4 regions of the Actinocorallia libanotica genome follow, and region 2 is predicted to be linked to each of the others. Evidence: riboswitches for the same ligand, from Rfam matches in the RefSeq annotation. Region 2 holds a riboswitch; each other region holds the start of a gene.
What was found. Region 2 has a riboswitch for cobalamin ahead of ABD140_RS40330 (hypothetical protein). Riboswitches for the same ligand answer to the same signal wherever they lie in the genome.
Positions count from the first base shown of each region.

Region 1: it holds a riboswitch for cobalamin, as region 2 does, so the genes downstream of both, ABD140_RS02140 (ribonucleoside-diphosphate reductase subunit alpha) here and ABD140_RS40330 (hypothetical protein) in region 2, are expected to answer to the same signal.
Region 3: it holds a riboswitch for cobalamin, as region 2 does, so the genes downstream of both, ABD140_RS02255 (CbtB domain-containing protein) here and ABD140_RS40330 (hypothetical protein) in region 2, are expected to answer to the same signal.
Region 4: it holds a riboswitch for cobalamin, as region 2 does, so the genes downstream of both, ABD140_RS02275 (VWA domain-containing protein) here and ABD140_RS40330 (hypothetical protein) in region 2, are expected to answer to the same signal.

Region 1 covers NZ_BAAAHH010000001.1:439,092-446,637, reverse strand. The annotation lists gene ABD140_RS02170 (hypothetical protein) at 1-350, shown strand, start outside; gene ABD140_RS02165 (hypothetical protein) at 347-793, shown strand; gene ABD140_RS02160 (hypothetical protein) at 802-1,002, shown strand; gene ABD140_RS02155 (HesA/MoeB/ThiF family protein) at 995-2,188, shown strand; gene modA (molybdate ABC transporter substrate-binding protein) at 2,366-3,130, shown strand; gene ABD140_RS02145 (ribonucleotide-diphosphate reductase subunit beta) at 3,135-4,154, opposite strand; gene ABD140_RS02140 (ribonucleoside-diphosphate reductase subunit alpha) at 4,151-6,343, opposite strand; cobalamin riboswitch at 6,443-6,655, opposite strand; cobalamin riboswitch at 6,816-6,942, shown strand; gene ABD140_RS02135 ((2Fe-2S) ferredoxin domain-containing protein) at 7,086-7,412, shown strand; gene ABD140_RS02130 (ABC transporter substrate-binding protein) at 7,409-7,546, shown strand, end outside.
Region 2 covers NZ_BAAAHH010000067.1:12,576-20,121, forward strand. The annotation lists gene ABD140_RS38160 (WD40 repeat domain-containing serine/threonine protein kinase) at 1-768, opposite strand, end outside; gene ABD140_RS38165 (protein kinase domain-containing protein) at 1,358-2,842, shown strand; cobalamin riboswitch at 2,930-3,093, shown strand; gene ABD140_RS40330 (hypothetical protein) at 3,112-3,600, shown strand; partial or broken gene ABD140_RS38175 (transposase) at 4,225-4,512, opposite strand; gene ABD140_RS40290 (WD40 repeat domain-containing protein) at 4,940-5,203, opposite strand; gene ABD140_RS38185 (hypothetical protein) at 5,091-5,546, shown strand; gene ABD140_RS38190 (hypothetical protein) at 5,761-6,651, shown strand; gene ABD140_RS38195 (hypothetical protein) at 6,709-7,071, opposite strand; partial or broken gene ABD140_RS38200 (protein kinase domain-containing protein) at 7,332-7,546, shown strand, end outside.
Region 3 covers NZ_BAAAHH010000001.1:460,319-467,864, forward strand. The annotation lists gene ABD140_RS02240 (lysylphosphatidylglycerol synthase domain-containing protein) at 1-4,119, shown strand, start outside; gene ABD140_RS02245 (cobalt-precorrin-6A reductase) at 4,133-4,879, shown strand; gene ABD140_RS02250 (CbtA family protein) at 5,000-5,800, opposite strand; gene ABD140_RS02255 (CbtB domain-containing protein) at 5,892-6,089, opposite strand; adenosylcobalamin (AdoCbl) riboswitch at 6,107-6,247, opposite strand; gene ABD140_RS02260 (TetR/AcrR family transcriptional regulator) at 6,382-6,933, shown strand; gene ABD140_RS02265 (cobyrinic acid a,c-diamide synthase CobB) at 6,962-7,546, opposite strand, start outside.
Region 4 covers NZ_BAAAHH010000001.1:470,326-477,871, reverse strand. The annotation lists gene ABD140_RS02305 (TetR/AcrR family transcriptional regulator) at 1-612, shown strand, start outside; gene ABD140_RS02300 (amino acid permease) at 634-2,172, opposite strand; gene ABD140_RS02295 (SDR family NAD(P)-dependent oxidoreductase) at 2,341-3,198, opposite strand; gene ABD140_RS02290 (TetR/AcrR family transcriptional regulator) at 3,326-3,931, shown strand; gene ABD140_RS02285 (cobalt-precorrin-4/precorrin-4 C(11)-methyltransferase) at 4,031-4,807, opposite strand; gene cbiE (precorrin-6y C5,15-methyltransferase (decarboxylating) subunit CbiE) at 4,780-5,985, opposite strand; cobalamin riboswitch at 6,053-6,187, shown strand; gene ABD140_RS02275 (VWA domain-containing protein) at 6,209-7,546, shown strand, end outside.

The sequences.
Region 1 (7,546 bases), on a different contig from region 2:
CGGCGGCCGTCGCCGCACCGCCCGTACCGGACGAGGAAGAGCCGAGCACCTTCTTCGACGAGCACATCCTCCCGCTGCTGTCCCACATCGGAGAGGGGTTCTCCGTGGTGACCACCGACGACAGCACCGCTCCGGGGCCCGTCGAGCTGGTGATCCAGTTCGACGGAGGGGACGCGGCGCTGTTCAGGCTCGACGCGGGCTGGGACGGCAGGCACCCGGTCGTCCGCAGCGCGAAGATCATCATGGGTGAGCGCGTGAAGTCCACCTGGAGGCCCCGCTTCACCAAGCGCCACGACCTCCGGGCGGCGCTCGACTGGGGCATGAAGCAACTGCGGAGCGAGGCGCGATGACCTGGGACAGGGAGCAACGGATCAGGCTCGGCATGGAGAAGCACGTGCTGAGTCAGGAGTACCCCGGATTCAAGTTCCACGACCCGCTCGGCGAGACCCACGTCCGCGGCTGGTGGACCGCCCAGAGCGGACGCGGCTACGAAGTGGCCGTCTATCCGACCGCCGGTTTCCCCGACGAATGCCCCGAGGTCTACATCACCAGCCCCGCCCCCCTTCGCGGCTACTACAGGGCGATGACGGAGTACGGGAACAGCCACGCCATGCACGTCCTGGAATCCGACAGGCCCGGCTGGACGAAGGTCTGCGTCTACCACGCCGAGAAATGGCACCCGAAGGTCAGCCTCTCCGAAGTCCTGATCAAGACGCTTCTCTGGTTGTGGGCCTTCGACATCCATCGCGACACCGGCGATTCCATCGACGACATCCTCACGGGCAAGAAATAGGAGGAGCTTTGAGCAACGACCGCGAAGAAATGCGCAGGTTCCTGAAGGACTACGCCGAGGGGAAGAAGCCGGGCGGCGAGCGCGGCATGGTCTACAACCACAAGACCAAGCAGTGGGAGATGCGGACCGTCGGCGCGGAGCAGGACGGCGACCAGATCTACGACCTGAAGCAGAGCGACATCGACGTCTTCGGGAGGTCCGGTGGCTGAGCCGGGGCCCCGGCACGTGGTCATCCGCCCCGCCGCCCACACGATGCTCCTGGCCGCGGACCGGCCGCTGCGGCTGGGCTGCGTCCTGCACGACCACGGCGACCTGGCGGTGATCGACGGAAGCCCCGGCCGGGAGGCGGTGCTCCTGCCTCCCGGCTCCCGGGCCGACCTCCGCGCCGAGGACACCTTCCTGGTGTGCGCGTGGGACGGGAGGAGGTTCAGCGCGCACACCCTGGTGGACGGCGAGCCCGGCGCCGAGGTGGACGTCACCGTCGTCCCGGACGGCTCCGACGCGTTCGAACGGGTCAGGGGCATCTTCGAGACCGACCTGCTCGAGGACCGCGCGGTCGCGGTCTTCGGCGTCGGCTCCGGCGGGAGCTTCATCGTCCGCGAACTCGCCAAGGCCGGGGTCGGACGCTTCCTGCTGGTCGACCACGACCGCCTGGAGGTCGGCAACATCTCCCGGCACGAGTGCGGCATGCCCGACGTCGGCAGGCTGAAGGTGAACGCCGTGCGCGACCTGATCCACCGGCACAATCCCGGCGCGCAGGTCGTCACCTGCGCCGAGCGGCTGACCGGAGACTCCCGCGCGCGGATGCGCGGCCTCGTGCGCCGGACGGGCGCGGACCTCCTCATCGGCGCCACCGACACCCGGGAGAGCCGTCTCCTGCTCAACCGGATCGCGCTCCGGGAGAACCTGCCGCTCATCCTCGGCGGCATGCACAGGCGCGCCTACGGGGGCATCGTCCAGCGCGTGGTCCCCGGGCTCACCGCCTGCTACCAGTGCTTCGTCCAGACCCTGCCGCAGGAGGCGGCCGACAACGAGATCAGCAGCGAGGCGGACGCCGCCGCGGCGGGCTACACCGACCGCCTCGTGGCGCCGCAGCCCGGCCTGTCCACCGACATCGTCCCGGTGGCGCTGCACATCGCCAAACTGGCGGTCCTCGACCTCCTCGACGGCGCGTCCCCGGCACTGCGCTCTTTGGACGCCGACCTGGTCGCCAACTTCTACCGCTGGGCCAACCGCCGGGAGGAGATCTACGCGGGCCTGCGGCCCATGCGCGACACCGTGGACGGCATGACGGTGCTGCGCTGGTACGGCGGCGTCCTTCCCCGGCAGGACGACTGCGCGGTCTGCTCACCCGGCGACGACTCCTTCGACGACGGCACCTTCGGAACCGGCTGAGGACGTCCCGTCGCCTGGTCCACCGTACGGGGGCGGGCTATTCTCCACTCGCATGTGCGTATCGATCCTCCCACTGCGATCGCAGGTGAGAGTGCCATCGCCTTTATCACCTCGCATTTGCGTCTGTATGGTGAGGGGCTGCAGCGATGGTTCGCATTCGGTGAAGGAGACCCCCTGGTGTTCAAGCGCATGGTGCGGTGGGCCGCGGTGGCGCCGCTGCTGGCGGTGCTGGTCACGGGCTGCGGCTCGGACGGAGGCTCGCGGGACGGCGAGAGGAAGCTGACGGTGTTCGCCGCGGCGTCGTTGACCGAGACGTTCACCGAGCTCGGGCAGGCCTTCGAGAAGGAGAACTCCGGGGTGAAGGTGGTGTTCAACTTCGGGTCGAGCGCGACCCTGGCGCAGCAGATCACCCAGGGCGCGCCCGCCGACGTCTTCGCCGCGGCCAGTCCGGCGACGATGAAGACCGCCACCGACGCGAAGCCGGCGGACTCCCCCGTGGTGTTCGCGCGCAACAAGCTGCGGATCGCGGTGCCCGCCGGCAACCCCGCGAAGATCGACGCGCTGGGGGACCTGGCCGACGCGAAGGTGAAGGTCGCCCTGTGCGCCGAGCAGGTCCCCTGCGGGGCCGCGGCCGTCAAGGCGCTGGAGGCGGCCGGGGTGAAGGTCACCCCGGTCACCCTGGAGCAGGACGTCAAGGCCACGCTGACGAAGGTCCGGCTCGGCGAGGTCGACGCCGCCCTGGTGTACGCCACCGACGTGCTGTCCGCCGGCGACGAGGTCGAGGGCATCGCCTTCCCGGAGGCCGACGAGGCCGTCAACGACTACCTCATCGCCCCCCTGGGCGAGGCCGTCCTCCCCGCCGAGGCCCGGAAGTTCGTCGACCTGGTCCTCTCCGACCAGGGCCGCGAGACGTTCACCAGGACGGGCTTCCTGGCCCCCTGACGCGTCAGAAGTCCTCGTCGAAGGAGACGGTGCCCTCGACGGCCACTTGGTAGGCGGAGACGCGGCGTTCGAAGAAGTTGGAGAGTTCCTGGACGTCCTGGAGCTCCATGAAGGGGAACGGGTTGGCGGTGCCGTAGCGGCGGGGGAAGCCGAGGCGGGCGAGGCGCTGGTCGGCCACGTACTCCAGGTAGGAGCGCATGTCGGTGGCGCTCATGCCGGGGAGCCCCTCGCCGCAGAGGTCGTGGGCGAAGGCCAGTTCGGCGGCCACGGCCTCTTCCAGCATCTCGGTGACCTGGACGGTGAGCTCGTCGTCGAAGAGGGAGGGTTCTTCGGCCCGGACGGTGTCCACGACGCTGAAGGCGAACTCCATGTGCATGGACTCGTCGCGGAAGACCCAGTTGGTGCCGGAGGCGAGGCCGTTGAGGAGGCCGCGGTCGCGGAGCCAGTAGACGTAGGCGAACGCGCCGTAGAAGAACAGGCCTTCGATGCAGGCGGCGAAGCAGATGAGGTTGAGCAGGAAGGCACGGCGGTCGGCGGCCGTCCGCAGCTCGTCCAGGGACGAGATCGAGCCGATCCACTTGAAGCAGAATTCGCCCTTGGCGCGGATGCTGGGGATGTGCTCGATCGCGGCGAACGCCTGGCGGCGCTCGTCGTCGTCCTGGAGGTAGGTGTCCAGGAGCGTCAGGTAGAACTGGACGTGGACGGCCTCCTCGAAGAGCTGCCGGGACAGGTAGAGGCGGGCCTCCGGAGAGTTCACGTGCTTGTAGAGGTTGAGCACGAGGTTGTTGGCGACGATGGAGTCGCCGGTGGCGAAGAACGCGACGAGGCGTTTGACCAGGTGCAGCTCCTCGGATGTCAGCTTCGCCAGGTCGGCCAGGTCCGAGGCGAGGTCGACCTCCTCGACCGTCCAGGTGTTGCGGATGGCCGCCTTGTAGCGCTCGTAGAAGTCGGGGTAGCGCATGGGCCGCAGGGTCAGGTCCATGCCGGGGTCCAGCAGGGTCCCCTGCTCAACGGTGGTGGTCACTGGCAGGCCTCGCAGATCTCGGGGTTCTCCAGGGAGCAGGCGACCGCGTCGTCGTCGGCGGTCGGCAGGCTCTCGCCCCGGGTGGGGACGGTGGTCTGGGCGATGCGCGTCGCGGGGCGCGAGCGCAGGTAGTAGGTGGTCTTCAGGCCGGCCTTCCACGCGTAGGCGTACATCGACGAGAGCTTGCCGATGGTCGGGGTGGCCATGAAGAGGTTCAGCGACTGGGACTGGTCGATGAACGGGGTGCGGGCGGCGGCCAGGTCGATGAGCGCCTTCTGCGGGATCTCCCACGCGGTGCGGTAGAGCAGCTTGAGGTCGTCGTCGAGGACCGGGATGTCCTGGACGGAGCCTTCGGCGCGCTTGACGGCGTCGCGGATCTCGGGAATCCACAGGCCGCGTTCCCGGAGGTCGGCGACGAGGTACTTGTTGACCTGGAGGAACTCACCGGAGAGGGTCTCGCGCTTGAAGACGTTGGAGACCTGCGGCTCGATGCACTCGTAGCAGCCCGCGATGGAGGCGATGGTCGCGGTCGGGGCGATCGCGGTGAGCAGCGAGTTGCGCAGACCGGTGCGGGCGACGCGCTCGCGCAGCGCGTCCCACTCGGCCTTCCTGGCGTCGCCGATGGTGAAGTGGTCGGGGTGCAGGACGCCGCGGGCGGCGCGCGTCCGGTCGTAGGCGGGGTGGGCGCCGAGCTCTTCGGCGAGGTCGGCGGAGGCCGCGTACGCGGTGAGGGCGATCTCCTCGGCGATGTCGGTGGAGAGCCGCAGCGCCTCCGGGGAGTCGAACGGCAGCCGCAGGGTGAAGAACACGTCGGCCAGACCCATCACGCCCAGGCCGATCGGGCGCCACTTCTTGTTGGCGGCCTCCGCCTCGGGCGTGGGGTAGAAGCCGCGGTCGATCGTGCGGTCGAGGAAGCGCACGGCCGTGCGCACGGTCTCGCGCAGGCGGGCGAAGTCGAAGCCGTCGGTGGTGGCGTGGCGGGCCAGGTTGATCGAGCCGAGGTTGCACACGGCCGTCTCGGCCTGGTTGGTCACCTGGAGGATCTCAGTGCACAGGTTCGACAGGTGGACGACGTTGCCGGGCTCGGCCGTCTGGTTGCAGGTGCGGTTGGAGATGTCCTTGAACGTCATCCAGCCGTTGCCCGTCTGGGCGAGCGTGCGCATCATCCGGCCGTAGATCTGGCGTGCGGGGACCTGCTTGGTGTACTTCCCGGCGGCTTCGGCGGCCCGGTACGCGGCGTCGAACTCCTCTCCCCACAGGTCCACCAGCTCGGGGACCTCCTTGGGGTCGAACAGCGACCACACCGCGTCGGCCTCGACCCGGCGCATGAACTCGTCGGGGATCCAGTTCGCCAGGTTCAGGTTGTGGGTGCGGCGCTGCTCCTCACCGGTGTTGTCGCGCAGCTCCAGGAACTCCTCGACGTCGGCGTGCCACGGCTCCAGGTAGACGCAGGCCGCGCCCTTGCGCCGCCCGCCCTGGTTGACGGCCGCCACGGAGGAGTCGAGGGTGCGCAGCCACGGCACGATCCCGTTGGAGTGGCCGTTCGTCCCGCGGATCAGCGAGCCGCGCGAACGGATCCGCGACCAGGAGATCCCGATGCCTCCGGCGTACTTCGACAGCCGCGCGACCTGCCCGTACCGCTCGTAGATGGACTCCAGCTCGTCCTTCGGCGAGTCCAGCAGGAAGCAGGACGACAGCTGCGCGCGGCGTGCGCCGGAGTTGAACAGCGTCGGCGACGACGGGAGGTACTCCAGCCGCGACATCATCCCGTACAGCTCCGCGGCCTCGGCGACCGTCGCGGCGAGCCCGCACGCGACGCGCAGCATGAAGTACTGCGGGCGTTCGATCACCTTGCGGGTGCGCGGGTGGCGCAGCAGGTACCGGTCGTAGACGGTGCGCAGGCCGAAGTACTCGAACCTGTCATCGGCTCCGTCGTCGGCGAGCGCGTCCAGCTCGGCCGCGTGCGCGGCGACGAACGCGGCGGTGGTGTCGTTCAGCAGCCCCTCGGCGTGCGCGAGGGCGATCGAGCCGGAGAACGAGGCGACTCCTTCGCCCGCGGCCTCGTCGCGGATCAGCTCGGCGAGCAGCCCCGCGGCGACGCGCGACTGCGCCGGGTCGGCACCGACCTTCGCAGCCGCCTCCCGGATGAGGAGCTCCCGGTCGGGTGTGGCGGGTGCGGTGACGGTCATCGGCTCTCCCTCGTGTTCCCGCCTTCCGGGCGCACGGAAGACAGCACACGGGACCCGACGGCACCGCGCCTGCCCACCGGCCTTCCCTCGAGGCTTCATGGACGTCTCGGCGCGCGGGCAGGTCTTCGGACTCAGGGGCGCACGGCACACGCCTACCGGCCGTCGCTTCCCGGGTCCCGCGGGACCCAGTGCTTCGTTGACGGCTTTCGTTCCCCATCACCGCTGCGGGGCAGTCCCGGATTCCCACCGGGTTCCCTCTTGCGCCGCTTCGACCCTGACGGGCCGGAGCGGACCAGCGCTGCGGAAGACTCTACATCTAGTGGCGGCGGCGAATGAACAACCCAGATGTTGTAGGCGTGTTCATCGTGACGCTGACGACGCCGGATCGCGCCACGCCCCGGGGCGGGGAGGTCTCACTCCAGAGACGATCAGGGCATGTGCCATGATGGCGGACGAAAAGGCGAGCGCGGACGAGGAAGCCGGTGCGAATCCGGCGCGGTACCGCCACTGTCATCGGCGAGCGGATCCCGACTGAAGCCACTGCCCCCTCCGGGGCGGGAAGGCCGGGACGAGCGTTCGAGCCGAGAGCCAGGAGACTCACGCGTCTCGCCTCCTCGATGTGACTGGGGCGGATCTCCCCGGAGAGGAAGTGCGTGGCGTGCCCATGGAGCGTGCCCGAAAAGCGCCGTGCCAGGTCACGGTGTGCCGTGGCTGTTGCTGCGGCGGCCCGAAGGTCACCGGTGTGGACCATGGCGAGCAGCTCGCACGGCTGAGGCGGGAGGCGCCCGTCCTGGTGTCGGACTGCCTGGGCGTCTGCGAGCGCGCGAACGTCGTCGTGGTCCGGCCCTCGGCGGCGGGACGCGCCGCCGGAGCCCGGCCCGTCTGGCTCGGCCTGGTCAACGGCCCGGACGCGACCGAGGACGTCGCCGGCTGGATCAGGGCGGGCGGGCCCGTCGTAGTGCCGATCCCCGACATCCTGGACCTTCATGTCTTCGCTCCGCCACGCCGTCCTCCGGCGGTCCGCCCCTCGAAGGTTCGCGGAACACCGCGTGAGAGGAAGACCCCATGACGGGCAGACGCCCTTTGTCCCTGCTGCCGGCGCTGGTCTGCGCCGCGCTGGTCTCGGCCTGCGGCGGCGGCTCCGCCGGGGAGACCGGAACCGAGGCGCCCGCCGCGCGCGGCTTCCCGGTCACCGTGTCGAAC
Region 2 (7,546 bases):
GGTGGGGCGGTCGGCGGGGTCTTTGGCAAGGAGGCCGGTAACGAAGTCTCGGAGGCCGGCAGGGATGGCCGGGGGCAGTTGAGGCGGAGGCTCGTCGAGGTGCCGGCGCATGAGGGCGACGAGGTGCTCGGCGGCGGAGAAGGGCGGGGCACCTGTGAGAAGGGCGTAGAGAGTGCAGCCGAGGGCATACAGGTCGGTATGGGTGGTCGAGGGCAGGCCGCTGTACTGTTCCGGCGCCATGTAAGCCGGTGTTCCGATGATCTGGCCGGTGACGGTCATGCCGCTGGTGGCGTCAGCGATACGCGAGATCCCGAAATCGCAGATCTTCACCGTACCGTCGTCAAGCAGCATGAGGTTGGCGGGTTTCAGGTCGCGGTGGACGATGCCGCGAGAATGCGCGGCGTCGAGCGCGGAAACGGCCTGCCGAGCGATTTGCACGACTTCGCGGACAGGAAGTCCGGACGGGTGGTCACGGAGGACGGCGTCCAGGTCACGCCCAGCCAATAGTTCCATGATGATGTAGGGACGACCGTCCTCGTCGCCGGCATCGAAGACAGTCGTCACGCCGGGGTGGTGGACGGCCGCGGCAGCGAGAGCCTCGCGGCGCAGCCGGGCGGACAGTTCAGGCTCCGCATCGAACCCAGCGGAAATGATCTTAACTGCGACGGGCCGGCGGAGAAGCAGGTCGACACCGCGCCAGACTTCACCCATGCCGCCTCGGCCGAGCAAGGCGTCCAGACGGTATCGGCCCGCCAGTTCTCTCGTCACAGAGCCTCCCGATTCCAGCCGCCAGCGTAATCACACTGATCGTTTCGGGACAGACCCAGGGCGGATCAAAGGTGGACATCGGAACTGTGCTCCTTGAGTCGACGGTGACGAACGGCGTCCCGTGATCTCGTAAAGAAGAACGAGCCGGACGCGTATGGCGTGGTCGAATCAGTCCTATGCGGCCACCGCGGTCAGGCCCTGCACACTGCTTGGAGACAATCACTGTGGCGTTGAAGAGCAGCACCAGCATCTGCATCCGCATCTGCACCACCGCACACCTCTAAGCGTGGTTCACGAACCGGGGCGGCACGGCGGCGAAGAACACGATGGTCTTGGGATTGCTCATACTGACAACGCATCCCTTCAGAAGGTGTGCAGGTCGTTGCGCGTCGACACCGACAGAAGATCGAGCGCACCGTCTCATGGCCGTGCGCTAGAGCGTCATGGCCATTTGTTCGTGGCTTCCCTCACCTCACACCCGCTCTGATCTACCACAGGAAACTCTCCCGAATCGCCACGTGAGACGTGCTCTTAATCCCGGTCTATGCCATCCTGGCCGAAATGACCATGGCGGGGGAAGGTGCCCTCTGTGCGGATCGTCGCGGACCGGTACGAGCTGCTGAAGCCTCTGGGGCGCGGTGGTATGGGGGTGGTCCACCACGCCGTCGACCGGGTGCTGGAGCGCGAGGTCGCCGTCAAGGTGCTGCCTGCGGAGATGCTGGGCAGCGCCACCTTCAAGGGGCGTTTCCGCCGGGAGGCCAAGGCCGCGGCGAGTCTGTCCCACCCGAATATCGCGCTGGTCCTCGACCTCGGCGAGGACACCACCGGGGACGAGCCCGTGCCGTTCATCGTCATGGAGCTCCTGGAGGGCCAGACCCTCGCGCAGTGCCTGGAGTCCGGGCCGATGAGCCCCGAGGACGCGGCGGCCGTCGCCGAGGGCGTCCTGGACGCGCTGCGGCACAGCCATGAGCGCGGAGTGATCCACCGGGACGTCAAGCCGTCGAACATCATGGTGCACCGCGACGGGGAGCGGCTCCGGATCAAGGTCATGGATTTCGGCATTGCCAAACTCGCCGCCGAGACCGCTACCCGGCTCACCGCGACCGGGACCCTCGTGGGCACCCCCGCCTACCTGTCGCCCGAGCAGGCCCAGGCCGAGCTCCTGGACCACCGCAGCGACCTGTACTCCCTCGCGTGCGTGCTCTTCGAGACCCTGACCGGACGCCCGCCCTTCACCGCGGACCTGCCGGCCGCGCTCCTGCTCCAGCACATCCAGAAGAAGCCCGACGCGCCGTCAGCCCACCGCCCCGGCCTGCACCCCGGCTGGGACGTCTTCATCGGCACCCTGCTGGCCAAGGACCCCGCAGACCGCTACGCCGACGCCGAAACCGCCAGCCACGCCCTGCGGACCCTCCTGGCCTCCGCCCCGGTACCGGTGGGGATGCCTCCACCCGCACCCGCACCCGCTCTCCCCGCCCGGACCGTCGTCGAACGCCACACCGTGCCCAGACCTACCACACCCGCCCAGCTCACCCGGCAGACGTCCCTGACCAGGCGATCCAAGGCCACCGTCGCCCTCGTGGCCGTTGTCGCTGGCCTCTTCTTCGCCTTGGACGATCTGGCCGAGAGAAACAGCCGGTTCTCCACCGATGGGGAGAAGAAGCGCGCTGACGCGGTCGTGAGCTCACCGGTCCTGTACACGCCTCCGGCCATTCGCTTCGAGGAGGGCGGCCTCTGGGTGGGGAGTGCCACCTGGGAAGACGGACCGACCAGCAAGGCCGACTCGACGGCCAGGTACTCGGAATTTAAACTCGAGCCGTTCACAAAAATGTCGAAGGGGGATTTGGTCGGTTCGATGTTCTACTTTCGATGGTCCTGCGAACAGGATGTCGTTGCCGAGGGTGACTACACGAGCACCGATGTGAAGTTTCGTTTCTCCCTCATCCCGACCGAATGGTACCAAAAGGGCAAGTGCCGCCAAGGCAAGATGACCGTTACCTTCAGCGCGGATCGCAAGAAGGCCGACATCGACATCAACTCCGGCGAGATCCACGGCACCTTCACGAAGCGGTGACGCCGCACCGCCGCGTCCCGCTCCTCAGGCTCCATAGGAACACGCTTGCAACATCTGGGTTGTTCGATCACTGCCGCCACTAGATGTAGAGTCTTCCGCAGCGCTGGTCCGCCTCGCCCGTCAGGGGGAGGCGGCGTGCGAGGGAACCCGGTGGGAATCCGGGACTGCCCCGCAGCGGTGATATCGAAGCACGCCTTGATGTCTCCCTCGACGATCCACTCATAACACCGTGGCTTCGAAGCGAGGTAACGCACCTCGGCGACCGCGTCATGAGCACGGCGCTTCGGGCGGAACCCATAGGAGCATGGGAGGAAATCCGCCTCGAAGATCGGCTCCAGCACCAGTTTCAAGGACGCCCGGACCACCCGGTCGGCGATCGCCGGGATCCCCAGACGGCGCAGTTTCCCACCCACCTTGGGGATCATCCGCTCCCGCACCGGCAATGGCCGGAAACTCCGTTCCCGCAACGCGGCCCGGAGCCCGGCCAGGAAATCCTCGACGCCCTGCCAGACCTCGATCGACTGGGTAGTCTGCCCGTCGACCCCGGCAGTGCGCCCGCCCTTGTTCCCGCTCACCCGATCCCAGGCCACCAGCAGGAAGCCCGGATCGCAGACCAAGTTGAGCAGGTCGTCGAACCGGCGATCGGGATCGTCACCGGCCCAACAGTGCAGCTTGGTCTGGATCCTCAGTACCCGGCGCTCCGCCTCCACCAGCGCGTGCCCCGGCTCGTCGGTATTCACCAACGACGATCCTCCTGACCTTCCAGCAACCACAACTGCTCGACTCGCTGGCCCCCTTCGCCCTGCATCCGGCTCTCCCGGACTCTTGCGGCGGGTCGTCACGCCCGCGACTACTACGAGGCCTCCGCCCCACCCCGCAGCCCTCAGACGGCAACGGTCCTGCCCTTCCACCAGGCCGGACGCCCGGCGGGGAGGGCGACCACGGGATGGTTCCCACGTTCACCAAGTGATCGCTCGGTCAGGGAGGCGCCTGGCTCTACTCCGGCAGCATCGCCGCGGCTACGCCACAGACCTTCACCGCGGCCTCCCCACCGCTCGAGCTACACGGCTTCGGAGTCCAGCCCCGGCCCCGAAGGACCCGCGGGTTCGTGCGCTGCGCACCGACCCATATCCACCAGATTTGAGCCGGCTTCGCTGTTACAGAGCTTCAACCACCAGTTCGCTTACGCTGCACCTTGCGACCACGCTCGACGAGCCCGCACCGTCTGGCAGTCCCGGCACGACCCGCCTTCGTCAGGACTGCTCCCACCCTCCCCGGCGCCCCCCAGGTCAGGCTGCCCCCAGCTTGATCAAGCCGCTGCGACGACCCGATGGAAGCGGTCTCTCACCGCCTCTCGATCACCATGGCGCCTCGTGGCGCACAGCTCGGCCGCGAAGAAACTCGTGGCGGCCTTGAGGATCTCGTTCGCCCGCTTCAGCTCCGCGACCTCCGCGCGCAGTTTCTTGATCTCCTCGGCCTTGGCAGTGGTGGTGCCGGGCCGCTTGCCCTCATCGACCTGCGCCCGACACCGTCTCGGCCGCACCGATGCCCAGCTTGGCCGCGACCGCTTTCATCGCGGCCCACTCGGTGGGGTAGTTCGGGCGGATCTCGGTGACCATGCGCACCGCACGCTCACGCAGCTCAGGCGGGTAAGGGGAGGGACGTGCCACGACTCGATCCTCTCAGGGAATCGAGCCTCCACCAGACCCAGAGCGGTTCAGGTGACGGTCCCACCGTTTGACCGAAACAGACAGACCGAACACTTGGCTGAACCGGATGAATCTCCGCGTTGACCGAAACGGACATCGTGCTGTCGTCGGTGACCGAGGCCGACGTCCTGACCGCGTCTTCTTGACCGTTGTCCTGGTGGTCGCCGGGGCCGACCCGAACGGGTTGAAGTTCGACGACCGCGCGGCGCTGGTGTCGTCGGAAGACGCGACGAAACTTGTGATCGAGGATGTGGCGGGTCGGAGTTCGGCTGGGGATGCCATCCGGCCGTCTACGCCGCGCGTCCAGCCGTCCGCAGCAGGAGTCCAGGGCGTCCGGCCTCGGGGTGCTGTTGAGGGTCGGTGCGTCAGGGGCTGAGTCTCCTCCTGGTCAAAGCCGCCACAACCGCACCGTCTGATCGTGGCTGCCGGTGACCAGGGTCGCACCGTCCCGATTGAACACCACGGAGTAGATGGCGTCGGTGTGGCCGGTGAGGGGCTTGCCGATGGGTCTGCGAGTGGCCGCATCCCACAACCGCACTGTGTCATCCCAGCTGCCGGTGGCCAGGATTGTGCCGTCCGAGCTGCCCGAGCCGCTGCTACGGCATCTGACCGGCCTCCACGATGCCGCCCGGGCCGAGGTCGACCGGCTCACCGCCGAACTCGAGACCGTCCAGCAGCAGCTCACCCGCTTGGAAGTCACCCGGCAGACCCTGCTCGACCTGCTTCCCCCGGCCCCGCCCGAGCCCGATCGGCCACAGCTCCCGCCCGCCTACCAGGATCTCCTGGCCGTCCTGGCCCAGCATCCCGGCGGCCTGCATGCCCGCGAGGCCTGCCTCGCCCTCGGCCTGCCCCACACCCACAAGAACACCGTCGAAGGCATCCGCGCCAAACTCAAACGACTCGTCAGCCGAGACCTCGCCACCGAACCCAAACCCGGACTCTTCACCATCAAGGCGGACGGAAACCAACAAAAGACCCTCTCAGGTGGGGGTTGAGTATGGATGAGGCGGAGAAGGTGGCGCTGACTCGTTTCGCCGAGGAATGTCCTGATGAGCCTCTCGCCGTCACGCCCGTCCCGTAAGAGTGCCTTAGATCGCTGGTGCGCCGACCCTGGAGATCGACCGACCGGAGGGGTACAAAGGAAGACGTAATCCCCTTCTCCAGGCGGGTGGAGTCGTGAGTCGAGCCGCGATGCGACAAATCCGATACATGTACCTGCGCGAGCTGGAGGTATTCCGCAAGCTCGCTCCCACCTATAGCTCAAGCTCCCCGACGAGGCCAGGGGTCTTTTATCAACTCCCTGAGAACCAGTACTGCGCAGTCGAACCCAACGGCAAGGGCTGGGACTACCACTACCCGAGTCGCTCGTTTGAGGACGAGGTCCTGGCCGCCGATGCGGACCGCTTGTGCACGGCCACGCGTGAACTTGTCCGGACCCTTGAAGATCTCGTGAGTCAGGAACGCGACCTGAGTAGCCACCCCTACCTAAGGGCTTCTCACCTACCCGGGGCCTGGTGGCGAGCCAGCCGACGTGAGCAGATCAAGCAGATGCGGAAGCAGTACCAGGCCGAACAGAGACGGCTGCACAACGAAGTCCTAGCCGCTTACCAACTCTATGACGAGCAGACCAGTGATCTAACGCCGAGGCGGGAGCAGGCCATGGCGCAGTGCCGGATGCGCCGAGCAGCAATCGGCCCCTACATACCCATACCCGGCGAGCCCCGCCAGCCAGCGTGGGCGTGCCGCATAGAAGCTTCCGATAACAGGCGGAAATTCGTCATCTGGCTTCCAACTCTGGACACAGCAGAGCCGACGAGTCCAGACCCGCTGCTATCAGACGCCACCCCCTACCGGATCCAGGAGGCACTCGACCGCGAACGCGCCGAGCACCCCTCCACCATCGTCCAGTGGGGGAGCGAGACAAGCCGTGCACTGTCCCAGCAAGAGGACGGCACTCTTACCAGCGAAGCGGCCACCTGGAAGGAACTAACGGGGGTGTGGATCGAGGAAGATCCCTCGCCTCCGCCCGAAGGGCGCCGCGGCTCTGGCGGGCACGGCCCTTCCAGCACCTACGGGAGCGATTTTGGCGGAAGTTGGTGACAACACAGGGGTCGCATGCCGCTCTGCCGCCGATGGGGAACCCTGACTTGTCACAAATCAGCGCGCCGGGATCTGCGCCGTCTGCCACACGGCGACGAGGTCTTCGAATGCCTCTCCTTCACCTTCGACTTGTACGCGGGACTCCATGTTGGTGCGAGGAGGAAGCAGGGAGGCCCAGCCGCGGCCGGTGATCTGGTCGCCGTCTGGGGTGACGAATGTGAACCGGTCACGGCCGATGGAGGCGGTGGCAACCGCGGCTGCGGCGGGGACGTTGAGGATGAAGAGCGGACGCCGCCGGTCGACGGGTGCCTGTACGGAGCATGACAGCAGCTCGTCGTCGGGCTCGTCCTGCGGCGGCTTGGCAGTGGCGTAGGCGCCCGTCCAGGCACCGTCGTTGATCGACGCCCGAACCTCGACCATGCCAGCGGCGTCCTGCTGGTAGAGCCGTGCAGAGGGCTTCGGACATTGACATCGCGCTTCACCGGCCGGGGCGTTTCATAGGTGACGGCCTGTGAAACAGGAGCGTGCTCCCCTCGCCAACTTGGCGGCTCTCTTAGCGGTCGATGAGCGGGTGCTGCGATCTGCCAAGGCCCGGTTGAGGCATTTGATCCGACCATGGTCGTTTTTGTCCGTACTTTGGTGTGGATCATGTTCCGGGCGGGTGGGCGGGCGGGAGTGGTGTGGTGGAGGTCTTGTCGGGGCGTTATGAGCTGCTGGAGCCGTTGGGACGGGGCGGGATGGGGGTGGTGTACCGGGCCCGTGACCGGGAGTTGGAGCGCATCGTGGCGGTCAAAGTACTGCCCGTGGAGTTGCTGCGCAGTGAGGATTTCCGGGCCCGGTTCCGCCGCGAGGCCCGCGCGGCGGCGGGCCTGTCGCATCCGAACATTGCGGTGGT
Region 3 (7,546 bases), on a different contig from region 2:
ACCGCGTGGCTGTTCTGGGGGACGTTCCCGGCGGAGAAACTGGCGCGCCTCCTCACGAAGGCGGCACGGATCCTGCCCAAGAAGCCCGAGGTCAAAGCCGAGAAGCTGCAGGTCTTCCGGGCCGAGGTGCGGGAGGTCGTCAAGTCGCGCTGGGGTTCGCTGACGGTGACGACGCTCCTCTACCACCTGGCGACGTTCGGCATCCTGTACCTGTCGCTGCTGGCCGTGGGGGTCACCGAGGCGGGCGTCATCGAGACGTTCGCGGTTTACGCGGTGGCCCGGCAGGTGACGGCCATCCCGCTCACCCCGGGCAGCGCCGGCGTCATCGAGCTCGCCCTCATCGGCGGGCTCGGACTGACCGGAGGCGAGCTGCCGAAGCTGGCCGCGGGCGTCCTCCTGTTCCGCTTCTTCACCTTCCTGCTCTACCTTCCGGCGGGCGCGGTGATGTGGGTGTGGTGGCAGTGGGCGGTCAACAAGGAGGACCAGGAGCAGCCCACGGTCTTCCGCCACCCCGGCGACGGCGTCCGGGCGCTGTTCGCCCTCGCGCTGACGGGCGTCTGCGCGATCTTCGCCGTGCATGCTCCCGGAAGCCTTGAGACAAGCCTGTTCCGGCTCGCGAACGACCTCCCGGACGTCCTGTTCGCGCCCGTGTGGGTGGTCATGCAGGCCGGATGGATCGGGACCGTCGTCCTCAGCGGCGTTCTGGCACTGCTCGCACACCGCAGAGCACTCGCCCTCGCACTGGTGACGGCGGGCGGCGCGGCCTGGGGACTGGCCAAGGTCGTCAAGTGGATGGCCGGCCGCGAACGTCCGGGAGCGATCCTGGAACAGGTGCACCTGCGCGGGGACGTCCATGCCGAAGGCGTCGGCTTCATCGCCGGACACGCTTCTGTCGCCGCTGCGCTGGCCACCGTCTTGTCCGCGTACCTTCCGCGCGCCTACCGCCGGACACTGTGGGGGCTGGTCATCGCGGTCGCTTTCGCCCGCGTGTACGTCGGCGCGCATCTGCCTTTGGACGTCGTCGGCGGCCTCGCGTTCGGCTGGGGCGTCGGCTCGGCGGTCCTCTTCGCCTACGGAACCCCGGCGCACATCCCCGGAATCCCGCGCCTACGAGCCGTCTTCCCCGACCTGCTCCCGCCTTCCGTCGCCCTGGAACCGCTACGCACCGACATTCGCCGCGCCGTCGTCTACCGCGCCCAAGCCCGGAAACTGTTCTTCAAGGCGATAGGCCGCGACCAGCGCGACGCCGACTTCTTCGACCGCGTGCGCTCCTTGCGCGAAAGTCCGGGCGCGCCCTTCACCACGGCGAGACGGCAGCTGGAGCACGAAGAGTACGTTCTGCAACTCGCCAAGCACTGGGGCGTACGCGTACCGAACGTCGAACGCTTCGTGGGCAAGCCGTCCGGTGACTGCTTCCTGGCGATGGAACTCATCGACGGGAACGCGATCTCCCTGCACAACAACATCAGCGACGAGCTCTTGGACGAGCTGTGGGTGCAGCTCGGAGTGCTGGGCGAAGCCCGTATCGCGCACAGAGAGCTGAACGTCGAGAACATCATCATCGACGCCGAAGGACTCCCGTACCTGACGGGCTTCGGCCGAGCCCGCTCCCAAGCCCCCGCCAAGGCGTTGCAGCTGGACCGCGACCAGCTGCAGGCCGTCACTGCGGAACTCGTCGGCGACGAACGCGCCAAAGCCGCACGGGAACGCGCCGGCGAGCCGGACTTCACCCTGCCGAAGCGCAAGAGGCGCTGGAACAGGACGGGCCCGCACACCGCACGCCACCCCGGAGACGTCGTCCGCATCATCGTCGGCCTGTTCCTGGTGACGTTCCTGGCCCTTTACGCCGCCGACGGATTCCTGCTGTCCGCCGAGAGCAACACCTTCCGGCTGGTCAACAGCCTTCCGGACTGGTTCTCCTGGCCGCTGGTGATCCTCATGCAGGCCGGAGCCCTCGGCGCCGTGGGCGGGGCCGCCGCCGTGGCACTGGTCTTCCGCCGCTTCCGGCTCGCCGCCGAACTCGCCGCCGGCGGGACGCTCGCCTGGTTCCTGGCGAAGTTCCTCAAGGAGATGACCGACCGGGGACGCCCCGGAGCGCTCCTGGAAGAAGTCGTCCTGCGCGGAGCCCACGAGAACGGCCTCGGCTTCATCTCCGGCCACGCCGCCGTCGCCGCGACCCTCGCCACCATCGCCTCCGCCCACGTGCCGCGCAGGCTCCGCCGCGTCTTCTGGGCGTGGGCGGTGGTCGTGGCCGTCAGCCGCGTGTACGTCGGCGCGCACTTCCCGCTGGACGTCGTCGCGGGCCTGGGACTGGGCCTGGTCATCGGCGGCGCCTTCCACCTGCTGTGGGGCACGCCCTCGATCCTGCCCTCCGACGAGGACATCTCCCGCGGGCTGCGCCTGGCCGTCGGGAACGTCACCAATGTTCGGAAACTGCACGCGGACGCGCGCGGCTCCGTTCCCTACCTGGCCGAACGCGAACGCGACGGCAAGGGCCTGTTCATCAAGGCCGTCAGCCGCGACCACCGGGACGCCGACCTGCTGTTCAAGTTCGCCCGGCTGCTGACCCTGCGCGGCGTCGAGGACGAGAGCCCCTTCGCCACCCCGCGCCGCCAGCTCCAGCACGAGGCATGCCTGGTGATGCGCGCGCAGGGCGCGGGCGTACGCGTCCCGGCGTTCGCAGGCCTGGCCCCGTGCGGAGGAGGCACCTATCTGCTGGCCGAAGAGGCGATCGAGGACGCGCGGGAGCTCACCGACCTGCCCGAACTCACCGATGACTTCCTGCGCGCTCTATGGGAAGAAGCCCGCAAACTCCACCGGACGCGGATCGCCCACCGCGACCTGCGGGCCGCGAACATCCTTGTCGATGCCGAAGACCGACCCGTCCTCGTCGACTTCGGGTTCGCCGAAGACGGTGCCAGCGACCGCAAACTCGCCCAAGACGTCGCCGAGCTGCTGTGCTCCACCGCCATGCTCACCGGCCCGGAACGGACGGTACGCGCCGCTGCGAACGTCCTGGAACCGGAAGAGCTGGCCGCCGCGATCCCGCTCCTGCAGCCTTTGGCGTTCGGCAGCGCGACCCGCAAGGCCCTGCGCGAGCACCCCGACCTCCTGGACGAGCTGAAGGACGAGATCAAGCGGACCACCGGGGCCGAGGAGCCCGAGGAGATCCGGCTCTCCCGGCTGCCGTCCCGCGCGTGGGTGCTGCTCCTGGCGCTGCTCGGCACGGTCGTGACGGCCGTCGGACTGTCCGGCCTGCCGGAGATGCACAACTTTTTCGACGTACTCGAGGACGCCGACGCGCGCTGGCTGGTGACCGCCGTCGTGCTGATCGCCGTCTCGTACGCGGCGGGCGCCGCCGCGCTCATGGGCGCTTACGGGCGGCGCCTGCCGTTCCTGCGGACCTGCCGCGAGCAGCTGGCCGCCGCCTACTCCTCCCGCCAGCACCTGCCGGGCCTGGGCTCGGGAGCCGTCCTGGCCGACTACCTCCAGGCGTCGGGAGCGTCCAGGAACAGAGCCGAGGACGCCGTCGCGACCACCCGGCTGGTCGGCGCCCTCGTGCACGCCGCCGCCTTCGTCCTGGCGGTCGCCGCGGCGCTCGTCGAGAACCCCCGCCCGCTCGCCTTCCCGGAATGGCCGCTCCTGCCGGCCGCCGCGGGCGCCCTGGCCGTGGTGGGCCTGCTGCTCCAGCTCAGAGCCCAGCGCTCCTTCCCCGGCAGGCTGCGCGCCGCCTTCCCGTCGCTGTCCGGCGGGCTGCGCAAGCCGCTGCGCGCGGCCGCCCTGCTGGCCGGGAGCACGGCCGTCACCGCCAGTTCCGTGCTGGCCTTCCTGGCCACCGCGCAGGCCCTCGGCGTGGCGGTCGGCCCCGGCGCGCTGGCCGCGGCCTTCCTCGCGGCGATCCCGCTGCGCCTCCTGGGCCCGCTGCCCGCCGGTATCGGCCTGGTCGAGCCCGTTCTGGTGCTCGTCCTCGTGGCTCTGGGCGGCGGCGTCACGGAGACGGTCGTGGCGGTCGTCGTCCACCGCGTCCTGTCCTTCTGGCTCCCGGTCCTGCCCGGCGCGTTCGCCTGGCGGGGCGGGAGCGCGGTCGGGAGGGCAGGGGAAATACCATCGTCCCGATGAACGGAATGTCGCGATGACGGTATTGATCCTCGGCGGGACGGCCGAGGCGCGTGAGCTCGCCCTGCTGCTCCAGGAGCGCGGCGCGTCCTTCACGTCGTCCCTGGCCGGCCGCGTGGCACGCCCCCGGCTCCCCGTGGGCGAGGTGCGCGTCGGCGGTTTCGGCGGTGCCGAGGGCCTCGCGGCCCATCTCCGCGAGCACGGCGTCACCGCCGTCGTCGACGCCACCCACCCGTTCGCCACGGGCATCTCCCGCAACGCCGCCGCCGCCTGCGCCGCGACGGGCACGCCCCTGGTCCGCCTGGAGCGCCCCGGCTGGGAGGCCGCCCCCGGCAGCGACGCCTGGACCTGGGTCGGCTCCCACGCCGAGGCCGCCGCGGCCGCCGCCCGCCTGGGCCGCGCCCCGTTCCTGACCACGGGCCGCCAGTCGCTCGCGCACTTCCTGGAGCCCCTGGCCGAGCACACCGTGCTCGTCCGCGTCGTCGACCCGCCCGACGTCGCGCTCCCCGCCCCCTGGACCCTCCTGACCAGCCGCGGCCCCTACACCCTGGACGGCGAACGCGCCCTCCTGCGCCGCCACGCCTGCGACGTCCTGGTCACCAAGGACTCCGGCGGCGCCCACACCTGGCCCAAGATGGCCGCGGCCGCCGAACTCGGCGTCCCCGTCGTCGTCATCCGCCGCGCCGGCCGCCCCTCCGCCGTCGAGGTCCAGCCCGATCCCCGCACCACCGCGGCCTGGCTCACCGCCCGCGGCCTGGCCTGACCCGGGGCGTTCCCCCGTCCTCCGGGACGGGGCGGAGGACGTTCTCCGGTCCGGGGCGAGGTCCTGGAGACGGGAACGGCCCTCCCGAGTGAAGGACGGGAGGGCCGGGCGCGTTCCGGGTCAGGCGCGGACGCCGGCGGCGAGGGAGCGGCGGGCCTCCTCGGCGCGGGCGGTGCGGTGGACGAGGCCGCTGAGGACGAGGGCGAGGACGCCCCACAGGACGGCCTGGGTGACCAGGGAGGAGAGGCGGAAGCCCCACAGGGGTTCGGCGGGGAACTCGGCGGGGACCGGGTCCGCCGCCGGGAGCGCCAGGCCGGCGGCCGTGATGAGGACGGCCCAGCCGACGACCGGGACGGCCGTGGCGAGCCATCCGTCGCCGCGGGAGGCGAGGCGGGCGGCCAGGACGACCGCCGCGACGGCCAGGAGCACCGACAGGCCCTGGAAGCCGAAGTAGGCGGCGGTGCGGGCGCCGATGGTGTCGCCGCTGCCCACGGCGGGCGGGTTCGGCGGGTACTTCACCCAGGCGGCGAGGGCGAACGCGACGAAGCCGACACCGGCGATCAGCGCGGTGGAGGCGGCGGGGCGCAGCCGTCCGAGGCGGCCGAGGGCGAAGGCGGCGGCGACGCCGACGATTCCGCCCAGGGCGAGGCCGATGACGACCGTGCCGGTGGCGAGCCCGAAGGTCGACTGCCGGTCCCGGCTGATGCCGCCCTCTTCCTCCTCGGCGGGGGCGGCCTCTTCGGCGTGCGCTCGGCCGTCCCCGTGGGAATGGTCGTCGCCGTGGGAATGGGAGCCGCCCTCTTCGAGGGCGATGGCGGTGTCGATATGCGGTTCGCCGATGAAATAAGCGGCGCCGAAGGCGAACAATCCCGCGATCAGGCCTGCGATCAGGCCATTGATGAGAAAAGCCCGAGGACTCATGTCTTGACTCCCGCGTGCCCGGGGGCAGGATGAAAAAGCGCTTCTGGGCGCTGGTGGAGAAAGGGGGGCTAAGGGCCGTCCGGCCCGCGGCTCAGTGGCAGGGGTAGCCGAGCAGGTGGCGCGCGTCGTGCACCCACTCGTGGACGGCGGTCCCGGTGAAGAGGGAGAAGGCGCCCTGCTCGGCGCCGACGAAGAAGACGGCGACGGCGGCGAGGAGCACGCCGAAGAAGGCCCAGGGGGCGAGCTGGGAGAGGGGGAGCGCGGGAACGTCGAGTCCGGGCTCGGACACGGAAACATGCGACATGAGAACCTCCGTCAGGGGATGCGGCGTCCCGTTGGATGAGAACCCCGCCCGAAGGGTCTGGCTCCGCCGTGAAACGGCGTCACAGTAGCGCGACTGCGTCGGAATCCCACCGACTTCCTCGCGGACGGTTAGCAAAAACGTTACATGCTACGCGATATTCGGGTCAATATCTCGGGAGTGTGTTTTCTCCCGGGTAATTGATCGCGGTGGCCTCTCGAAAAAGCGCCGGCGCCTCGGGTGTGAGACTCTATTGTCTCAAAAGAGGTAGTATGGCGTTATGGCCACTGATCGCGACCGGGTACTCCGTGCCGCCGCCGCCCTGCTCTCCCGCAGGTCGACGGCGACCATGGGCGAGGTCGCCGCGGCGGCGGGCATCGGCCGCGCGACGCTGCACCGCCACTTCGCGGGCCGCGACGCGCTCGTCCGCGCCCTGGAGGACCTCGGCATCCGCGAGCTGGACGCCGCCCTCGACCGCGCCGCCCTCACCGAAGGCCCCGCCGCCGAGGCGGTCCGCCGGCTGGTCGCCGAGATACGGGGATCCGCCGAACTGCTCGCCTTCCTCTACTCCGAGAACCAGCTCTTCGAGGGCGACGAGCTCAACGAGGGCTGGACCCGCCTGGAGAACCGCGTCGAAGCCCTCTTCCGGCGGGGCCAGGAGCGGGGCGAGTTCCGCATCGACCTCACCCCCGCCTGGCTCTGCGCCGGCGTCCTCGGCCTCGTCGTCTCCTGCTCCTGGTCCGTCCTGGACGGCCGCGTGGCCGAGAAGGACTTCACCCACATGGTCGTCGAACTCCTGCTCGGCGGCGCGCAGCGGAGGACCGGACCGTGAGCCGCGCCGTCCGCCGGCACCCGGGAGGTCACCGGGAGCGGCGCGCCGCGGCGAAGCGGCGCGCCGCCGCGGCGAAGCGCCGGGCCATGCCGGGGTGCCCCGCCCAGTGCGTGTGCAGGTAGGAGGCGTGCACGGTCGGGAAGCCGGTGCGGGCCGGGTCGGCGCCGAAGCCCTCCGGCGAGCCGCCGAACTCCCAGACCGCCGTATCGCCCGCGCGCGGCTCCACCACCGTCCGGTGGAACTCGTGCCCCGTGGCGCGCTCGCCCGCCGCGGCCAGCAGGGTGTCCCGCGGCGCGACGGCGTCGCGGTAGCCCAGCGTCAGGCGCGGTGACATCCGCGCCTGGGCCTCCAGCGCCCCCACCATCGGCGCGCCGTCCAGCGTCCGGCACAGGTAGAGCAGCCCGGCGCACTCGGCGACCGTGGGGACGCCGCCGTTCACCGCCCGCCTCAACGCCGTCAGCAGCGCGGAGTTCGCGGCGAGGTCCCCGGCGTGCACCTCGGGGAAGCCCCCTCCGAGATACAGCCCGGCCGTCCCGTCGGGCAGCCCCGGATCGGTGAGGGGATCGAAGTGGGCGACCTCGCACCCGGCCGCCCGGAGCAGCTCCTCGGTCTC
Region 4 (7,546 bases), on a different contig from region 2:
GCCGAGCTGTTCACCGTGCGCGGCTACGCGGCCACCTCGACCAGGGCGGTCGCCGAACGCGCCGGGATGCGCCAGGCCACGATGTACCACTACTTCGGCGGCAAGGAGGACCTGCTCGCCGAGCTCCTCGAAGGCACGGTCACGCCCTCCCTGCTCCTCGCCCGCGCGCTGCTCGCCGACGGCGGAGACGCACCCGCGGAGGCCCGCCTGTGGCGGCTGTGCCGCTCGGACGTGGAACTGCTGTGCGGCGGCCCGCACAATCTGGGCAGCCTTTACCTGCTGCCCGAGGTCCGCACCGAGCGGTTCGCCGGGTTCAGCCGGATGCGCGGCGAGCTGAAGGCGGCGTACGGGCGGCTGCTCGCGGCGGCGAAGAGCAGCGCCCTCTGGGACGAGGACGAGCTCGCGCTCCGCAACGACCTCGTCTTCGGGCTCATCGAGGGCGTCATCCTCATCCACCGCTCCGGCCCGGAGCGTCCCGTGCCCGCCTTCGCGTCGGCGACGGCGGACGCGGCGCTCCGCGTGGCGGGAGTGCGCGAGGAGGAGCTGGCGGCGGTACGCGAGGCGGCCGGCCTCCTGCCCTGCCGCGCCGCCGGACCGCCGCCCGGCGGATGAGACCCGCACGCTATCCGGGGCTCACGACGGCGCGGGGGCGGGCGAGGCGATCGGGGCCGGGCGCCGCAGCGTCCGGTACGCGGCTCCGAGCACGAGCATCGTGCCGAGGAAGAGCACCGTGAACCACTGGAAGTACCAGTGCCCGCCCTCGGGGTCGTAGACGGCCGCGCGCGGCCAGGCCAGATTGACGGTCATGAACAGGCCGTAGACCAGGGCCAGCGCGTTGACCGGCAGCCCCCACCTGCCCAGCGAGAAGAGCGGCCCGCCGCGTTCGTCCACTCCGGCCCCGGTGGACCACTGGCCGCGCAGCCTGCGCAGCAGCATCGGTCCCGTCACCATCGCGTACGCGAGGTAGAGCATGGCGATGCAGGTGGTCCCGATGGCGAGGAAGGCCTCCGGCGAGGCCAGGTTGAGCAGGCAGAGCCCGGCCGCGGCGACGCCCACCACCACGGCGGGCGCGGCGGGCATCCCGGTGCGCGGGGAGACCCTGGACAGGAGGCGCGAGGCGGGGAGCACCCCGTCCCTCGCCATGGAGAACAGCATCCGCGTCGCGGAGGTCTGGATCGCGAGCGTGGCGACGGCGACGGCCAGCGCCACGTCCAGCAGCAGCGCCTTGCCGACGCCCGGCCCCAGGCTGCTGGTCAGCACGTAGGCCAGGCCCTCGGTGCCCAGCCGCCCGTCGGTCAGGCTGGGCGCGGCCAGCAGCCCGCCGAGCACCATCAGGGTGGCCAGCACCCCCGCCGCGAGCAGGGCGGTGAGGATGGTGCGGGGCGCGGTGCGGCGCGGCTCGCGGGTCTCCTCGCTCATCTCACCCGCGCTGTCGAAGCCGATCAGGACGTAGGCGGCGGCGAACGCGCCGACCAGCAGGGCGCCGATCGCCCCGCCCTCGCCTCCGGTGTGCAGGGTGACGCCGCCGCCGCGCTCGGAGTGGGTGAGCAGCAGGACGACGATGAGCACCGCGCCGATGATCTCGGCGGTGACGCCGACGCGGTTGACCGCCGAGAGCACCCGGTTGTCCAGCACGTTGACGACCGTGGTGAGGGCCAGGAGCACGACGGCCAGGACCGCGGCGTTGGCGGCCCCGGTCGCCGTCGTGGGCGCCGGGTCGCCGCCGACGACCTGGAAGCCGGACCAGACCGCGGGCAGCACCATCTGGAGCGCGAGCGCCGCGGCGGCGACCACCACGACCTGCCCGGTGACCATGATCCAGCCGGCGAACCAGCCGAAGGCCGGCCGGCTCAGCCGGGTGGACCACTGGTAGATGGCGCCCGAGATCGGGTAGCGGGCGGCGAGCTCGGCGAAGCAGGCGGCCACCAGCAGCTGGCCGAGGAGCACGGCGGGCCAGGTCCAGAAGAAGGCGCCGCCGCCGAAGGAGTACCCGAAGGCGAAGAACTGGAAGACGGTGGTGAGGACCGAGATGAAGGAGAAGCCCGCGGCGAAGGAGGCGTAGCGCCCCATACTGCGGTGCAGCTCCTGGCGGTAGCCGAACCCGGCGAGCGCGACGGAGCCGTCCGCCGGGCCCGCGGTGTCCGTGCGCGGCGATGGCGCGAAGGCGGTCATGGCAGCAGCCCCTCCCTGATTCCTGTCATGCGACAGAAATTAGGAAGCGGCTGTTTCGACGGGGTGTCGCGGCCGTGTCGGCGCAGGATCCAAGTCCTCACCGCGGCCTTCGCGAAAGAGGGAGCGCCCGGGTGACCACGGCGGACTCGATGAAGTCGGCGGAGCCGGTCATTCTTCGCGGGGGGCGGGGGATATCGCGTCCACCAGGCCTCGGGTCAGGGTGTGCAGGCGCAGGGCGTCCTCCTTGCGGAAGGGGCGGGTGTCGAGGGGGAGGCGGCGGGTGCCGCGGTAGGCGGAGAAGGCGGCGTCCGGCGGGGTTTCGAGGAGGGCGGCGATCGGGGCGGCGGCCTTGTCGGCGGAGGTCGCGGCGACGGTGAACACGGCGGTGACCAGGGCACGCAGGGGTTGCGGGAGGTGGCGGGGCATTCCGGTGGACACGACGCCGGGGTTGTAGCCGATGTAGCGGATCGGGGTGTCGGGGTAGAGCTCGGGGAAGGCCGCGCCGAGCAGGTCGTTGGCGCGGAAGGACTGCAGGGTGGCCCTGGTGCCGCCGTAGCGCCGGGTCAGCTGCAGGTCGTCCCAGTGGACACGGCCCAGGGGGACGCCGGGGGTGCCGACGTTCACGATGACCGGGCACGGCGCGGACTCCAGGACGGAGCGCAGCCGGTGGCCGAGGACGTACCGGCTCAGGTAGGCCAGGGCGAAGCTGTGCTCGAAGCCCTCGGCCGTGACGGTGCGGGGGCCGAAGAGCCGGTAGCGCTGGGCGCACAGGACGAGCCCGTCGACTCGCGCGCAGGTGTCCTCGATCGCCGAGGCGAGGTCCTGCGCCGCTCCGACCGAGGTGAGGTCCGCGCGCAGGAAGTCCACCCGGCCGCTCGCGGAGAGGGCGTCCGCCTCGGCCAGGAGCGCCTCCCCCTTGGCGGAGGTGCTGCCGACCGCGACGACGTGCGCTCCTCGGCGCAGCTGGTGCAAGGCGAGCGCCCTTCCGATCCCGTCCGTGCCTCCGGTGATGACGATGGTCTGCATGGTGCTGCCGCCTTCCGTCTCCCAGCAGTTAAATGGATATGAGTTATCCACTTATGGGCGACCCTACCAGAAGCGGATATGGTGCATCCGGTACGTGGTGTGCACGGTGCCGGAGCGAGGAGGACCCGTGGATGGCAAGACGGAGCAGAGCGCCGCGACGAACCGTCCGCTGAGGCGCGACGCCGAACTCAACCGGCGGCGCATCATCGATGCGGGAAGGGAGGTCTTCGCCGTCCGGGGGCTTCAGGCCACGCTCAACGATGTCGCCCACCACGCCGGGCTCGGCGTCGGCACTGTCTACCGCAGGTTCCCCGACAAGCAGGCGCTCGCGGAGGCCGTCTTCGTCGACGAACTCGACGACCTCGCCGCCATGGCCCGCCGCGCCTTGGACGACCGCGACGCCTTCGCCGCGCTGGCCGGCTTCCTGCGGAACGCCCTGGCGCGCGCCGCGGACAACCGCGGCCTGCGCGAACTGATGCGGCTCGGCGAGTTCGGCGAGGGCGGCATCGCCCGCGCCCGCCTCGGCATCACCGCGCACTGCGCGCGGCTCATGGAGCGCGCCCGCGCCCAGGGGACACTGCGCGACGACGTCACCGAAGCCGACCTCGCGCCGATCGTCGCGATGGTCGACGCCGTCATGGCCCTGCCGGAAGAACGGTCCTCCGCGCAGTGGCACCGCTATCTGGAGATCGTCCTCGACGGCCTCCGCGCCCGTCCGCCCCGGGCGTCCTGAGGGGCGCCGTTCCTCGGAGGGAGGCGGCCCGGCGGTCCGTGTTCGCCTGTGTCTTCCGGGGCGGGAGCGCTCTTCGGTTTCGGTGAAGGCGAGGCCGGGTCAGGCGGGGCGGGGGCGGCGGGGGTCGTAGAGGTGGGATTCGCCGGCGTGGCAGGCCCGGGGGGCGAGGGCGGGGCCGACGAGGATGACGGCGGCTTTGCGGAGGTCGTGGGCTTCCACCTGGTCGGCGATGGTGGAGAGGGTGCCGGTGAGGGTGAGCTGGGCGGGTTGGGAGGCGTTGGCGACGACGGCGGCGGGGCAGTCGCGGCCGTATTCGGGGATGAGTTCGGCGGCCAGGGTGCGGATGCGGGTGATGGCCAGGTGGAGGACCAGGGTGGCGCGGGTCGCGGCGAAGGCGGCCAGGGCCTCCGTGGGGGGCATCGCGGTCGAGCGGGCCTGGGTGCGGGTGAGGACCACGGACTGGGCCAGGAGGGGGACGGTCAGTTCCTTGCCCAGGTGGGCCGCGGCGGCGGCGTAGGCGGGGACGCCCGGGGTGACGTCCCAGGGGATGCCGCGGGTGTCGAGGCGGGCGGTCTGCTCGGCGAGGGCGGAGTAGAGGGAGGGGTCGCCGGAGCAGAGGCGGACGACGTCGCGGCCCGCCCGGTGGGCTTCGGCCAGGTGCTCGGTGATCTGGTCGAGGTTCAGGTGCTGGGTGTCGATGAGCGCGGCGCCGGGGCGGCAGTGGGAGAGGACCTGCTCGTCGAGGTAGGTGCCGGGGTAGAGGCAGACGTCGGCGCGCTCCAGCAGGCGCACGGCGCGGAGGGTGAGGAGGTCGGCGGCGCCGGGGCCGGCTCCCACGAAGTGCACGGTCAATTTTCGTCCTTCAGCAGCGACCATTGGGTGACGGCTCTGGCGGGCTTCCAGCCGGCGAACGCGCCGAGGGGGGCGGCCTGTTCGACGCTGAGGCGGGTGAGTTCACCGCCGAGTTCGGCGTAGCGGGCCAGGAGCAGGGCTTCGGTCTGGAGGGTGACGCCGTGGACGACCAGGCGCCCTGCCGGTTTCAGCGCCTTCCAGCACAGGTCGACGACGCCTTCCGCGGTGGCTCCGCCGCCGATGAAGACGGCGTCGGGGGCTTCGAGCCCGTGCAGGGCCTCGGGGGCGCGGCCGTGCACGACGTGCAGGGCGGGGACGCCGAGAGACGCGGCGTTCCTGGCGATACGGGCGGCTCGTTCGGGGTGGGACTCGATCGCGACGGCGCGGCAGGAGGCGTCCGTGCGCATCCATTCGACGGCCACCGAGCCCGCTCCCGCGCCGACGTCCCACAGCAGCCCGCCGGGCAGGGGCGCGAGCCTGGACAGGGCCGAGGCGCGCACGTCGCGCTTGGTGAGCTGGCCGTCGTGCTCGAACGCCTCGTCGGGCAGGCCCGCGACCAGGGAGCGGCCGCCGGTGCCGGCGCATTCGACCGCCACGATGTTCAGGGCGGGGAACTCCGCGGGCACGCCCTCGGCGGGGACCGCGCGGGCCACCGCCTCGCGTTCGGTGCCCAGGTCCGACAGGACGGTCAGCTCGCTGGTGCCGAAACCGGCGGCGAGCAGGAGCTCGGCGACGCGGCGCGGCGTGGTGCCGTCGCCGGAGAGCACGAGGACGCGGCGGCCGGGGGCCAGCAGGCGCAGCAGGGTGCGCGGGTCGCGGCCGACGAGGCTGAGGACGGCCGCCGTCTCGGCGGGCCAGCGCATCCGGGCGCGGGCGATCGCGACCGACGAGAGCGCCGGGACGATCCGCACCCGGTCGGGGCCCAGGACGTCGATGAGCGTGCCGCCCACCCCGGACACCAGGGGGTCGCCCGAGGCCAGCGCCACGACGTCGCCCGAACAGGACGCCAGGAGCCCGCCGAGCCCGGCGCGCAGCGGCGACGGCCACGGCAGGCGCCGCTGTCCGGGCACGGGCGGGACCATCGCCAGGTGGCGGGCGCCGCCGAGCAGCGTCCCGGCCTCCTCGACGGCGCGGCGCGCCGTCTCGTCCAGGCGCGCCCAGCCGTCGGCGCCGATGCCGACAACGGTCACGGAGAGGGTCATGGCGCATGACCCTAACGCCAGTTCCCGACCCTGCGGCCGCACGGGGCTCCGCCGGGGAGTAGCCTGGGCGCGTACTTCAGCACGAGGTGCCCCCTTTGTGGGGAGAATCTGGGAAGCCGGTGAGAATCCGGCACAGGCCCGCTGCGGTGATCCAGGCTCCGACCTGGAAAGTCCGAAGACCGGCCTCGTGCGCTGCGGACGGCACGACGAGCGGGAGCCTCACATGCCATCGTTCTTCCCCTTCAGCGCGGTCGTCGGCTCCGACGACATGGCGCTCGCCCTGGTCCTCACGGCCGTCTCGCCGTCGGTCGGCGGGGTGCTCGTGCGGGGCGAGAAGGGCACCGCCAAGTCCACCATGGTGCGGGCGCTGGCCCATGTCCTGCCGCCCGTCGACGTCATCGCCGGCGACCGGTTCTCCAGCGACCCGCGCGAGCGCGACCCGCTCTCCCCCGACGGGCCCTTCCCGCCGGACGCGCCCGTGGAGACCCGGCCCGCCCGGCTGGTGGAGCTGCCCGTCGGCGCCACCGAGGACCGGGTGCTGGGCTCGCTGCACCTGGAGCGGGCGCTGACCGAGGGCGTCACCGCCTACGAGCCGGGGCTGCTGGCCCGCGCGCACCGGGGCGTCCTGTACGTCGACGAGGTCAACCTGCTCCACGACCACCTGGTCGACCTGCTGCTGGACGCCGCCGCGATGGGCCGCGCGACGGTGGAGCGCGACGGCGTCTCCGTCGCGCACGCCGCCCGGTTCGTCCTGGTCGGCACGATGAACCCGGAGGAGGGCGAGCTGCGGCCGCAGCTGCTCGACCGGTTCGGCCTGACCGTGGAGGTCGCCGCGCCGCGCGACCCCTGGACGCGGGTCGAGGTCGTCCGCCGCCGCCTGGCGTTCGAGGAGGACCCGGAGGCGTTCGCCGCCCGGTTCGCCCCGGCCGAGCGGGAGCTGACCCGCCGGATCGCCGGGGCGCGGGAGCTGCTGGCGAAGGTCGAGCTCGGCGACGCGGCGCTGTTCAAGATCGCCGAGGTGTGCGCGGCGTTCGAGGTGGACGGCATGCGCGCCGACCTGGTCACGGCCCGCGCCGCCGCCGCCCACGCCGCCTGGCGCGGGCGGACGTCCGTCACCCGCGCCGACATCCGGGCCGCCGCCCGGCTGTCGCTCCCCCACCGGCGCCGCCGCAACCCGTTCGACGCCCCCGGCCTGGACGAGGAGCTGCTCGACCGGATCCTCGGCTCGGACGAACTCCCCCCGGAGCCGCCCGCGCCGCCGTCCCCGCGCGATTCGCCCGAGGACGGGCAGGGCGAGCAGGGCGGGCAGGCCCCCGACGCCGATCCGACGGCATCGCCGCCGGAGGGACGGGACGCGGCTCCCGACGGCGGGCCGGACACGTCGCGGGAGGGCGGGGCCCACGCCGAGAACGGACCGCGCGGCACGGCACCCGACGGCGGGCCGGACGCGACGCGGGAGGACGGGGCCCGGAACGGGCCGCGGGACGCGGACGGAGCGCAAGAGAACGCCGCGCCGCAGGACACCGGGTCTTCGCAGGACGGCGCCGCCCCGTCCGACGAC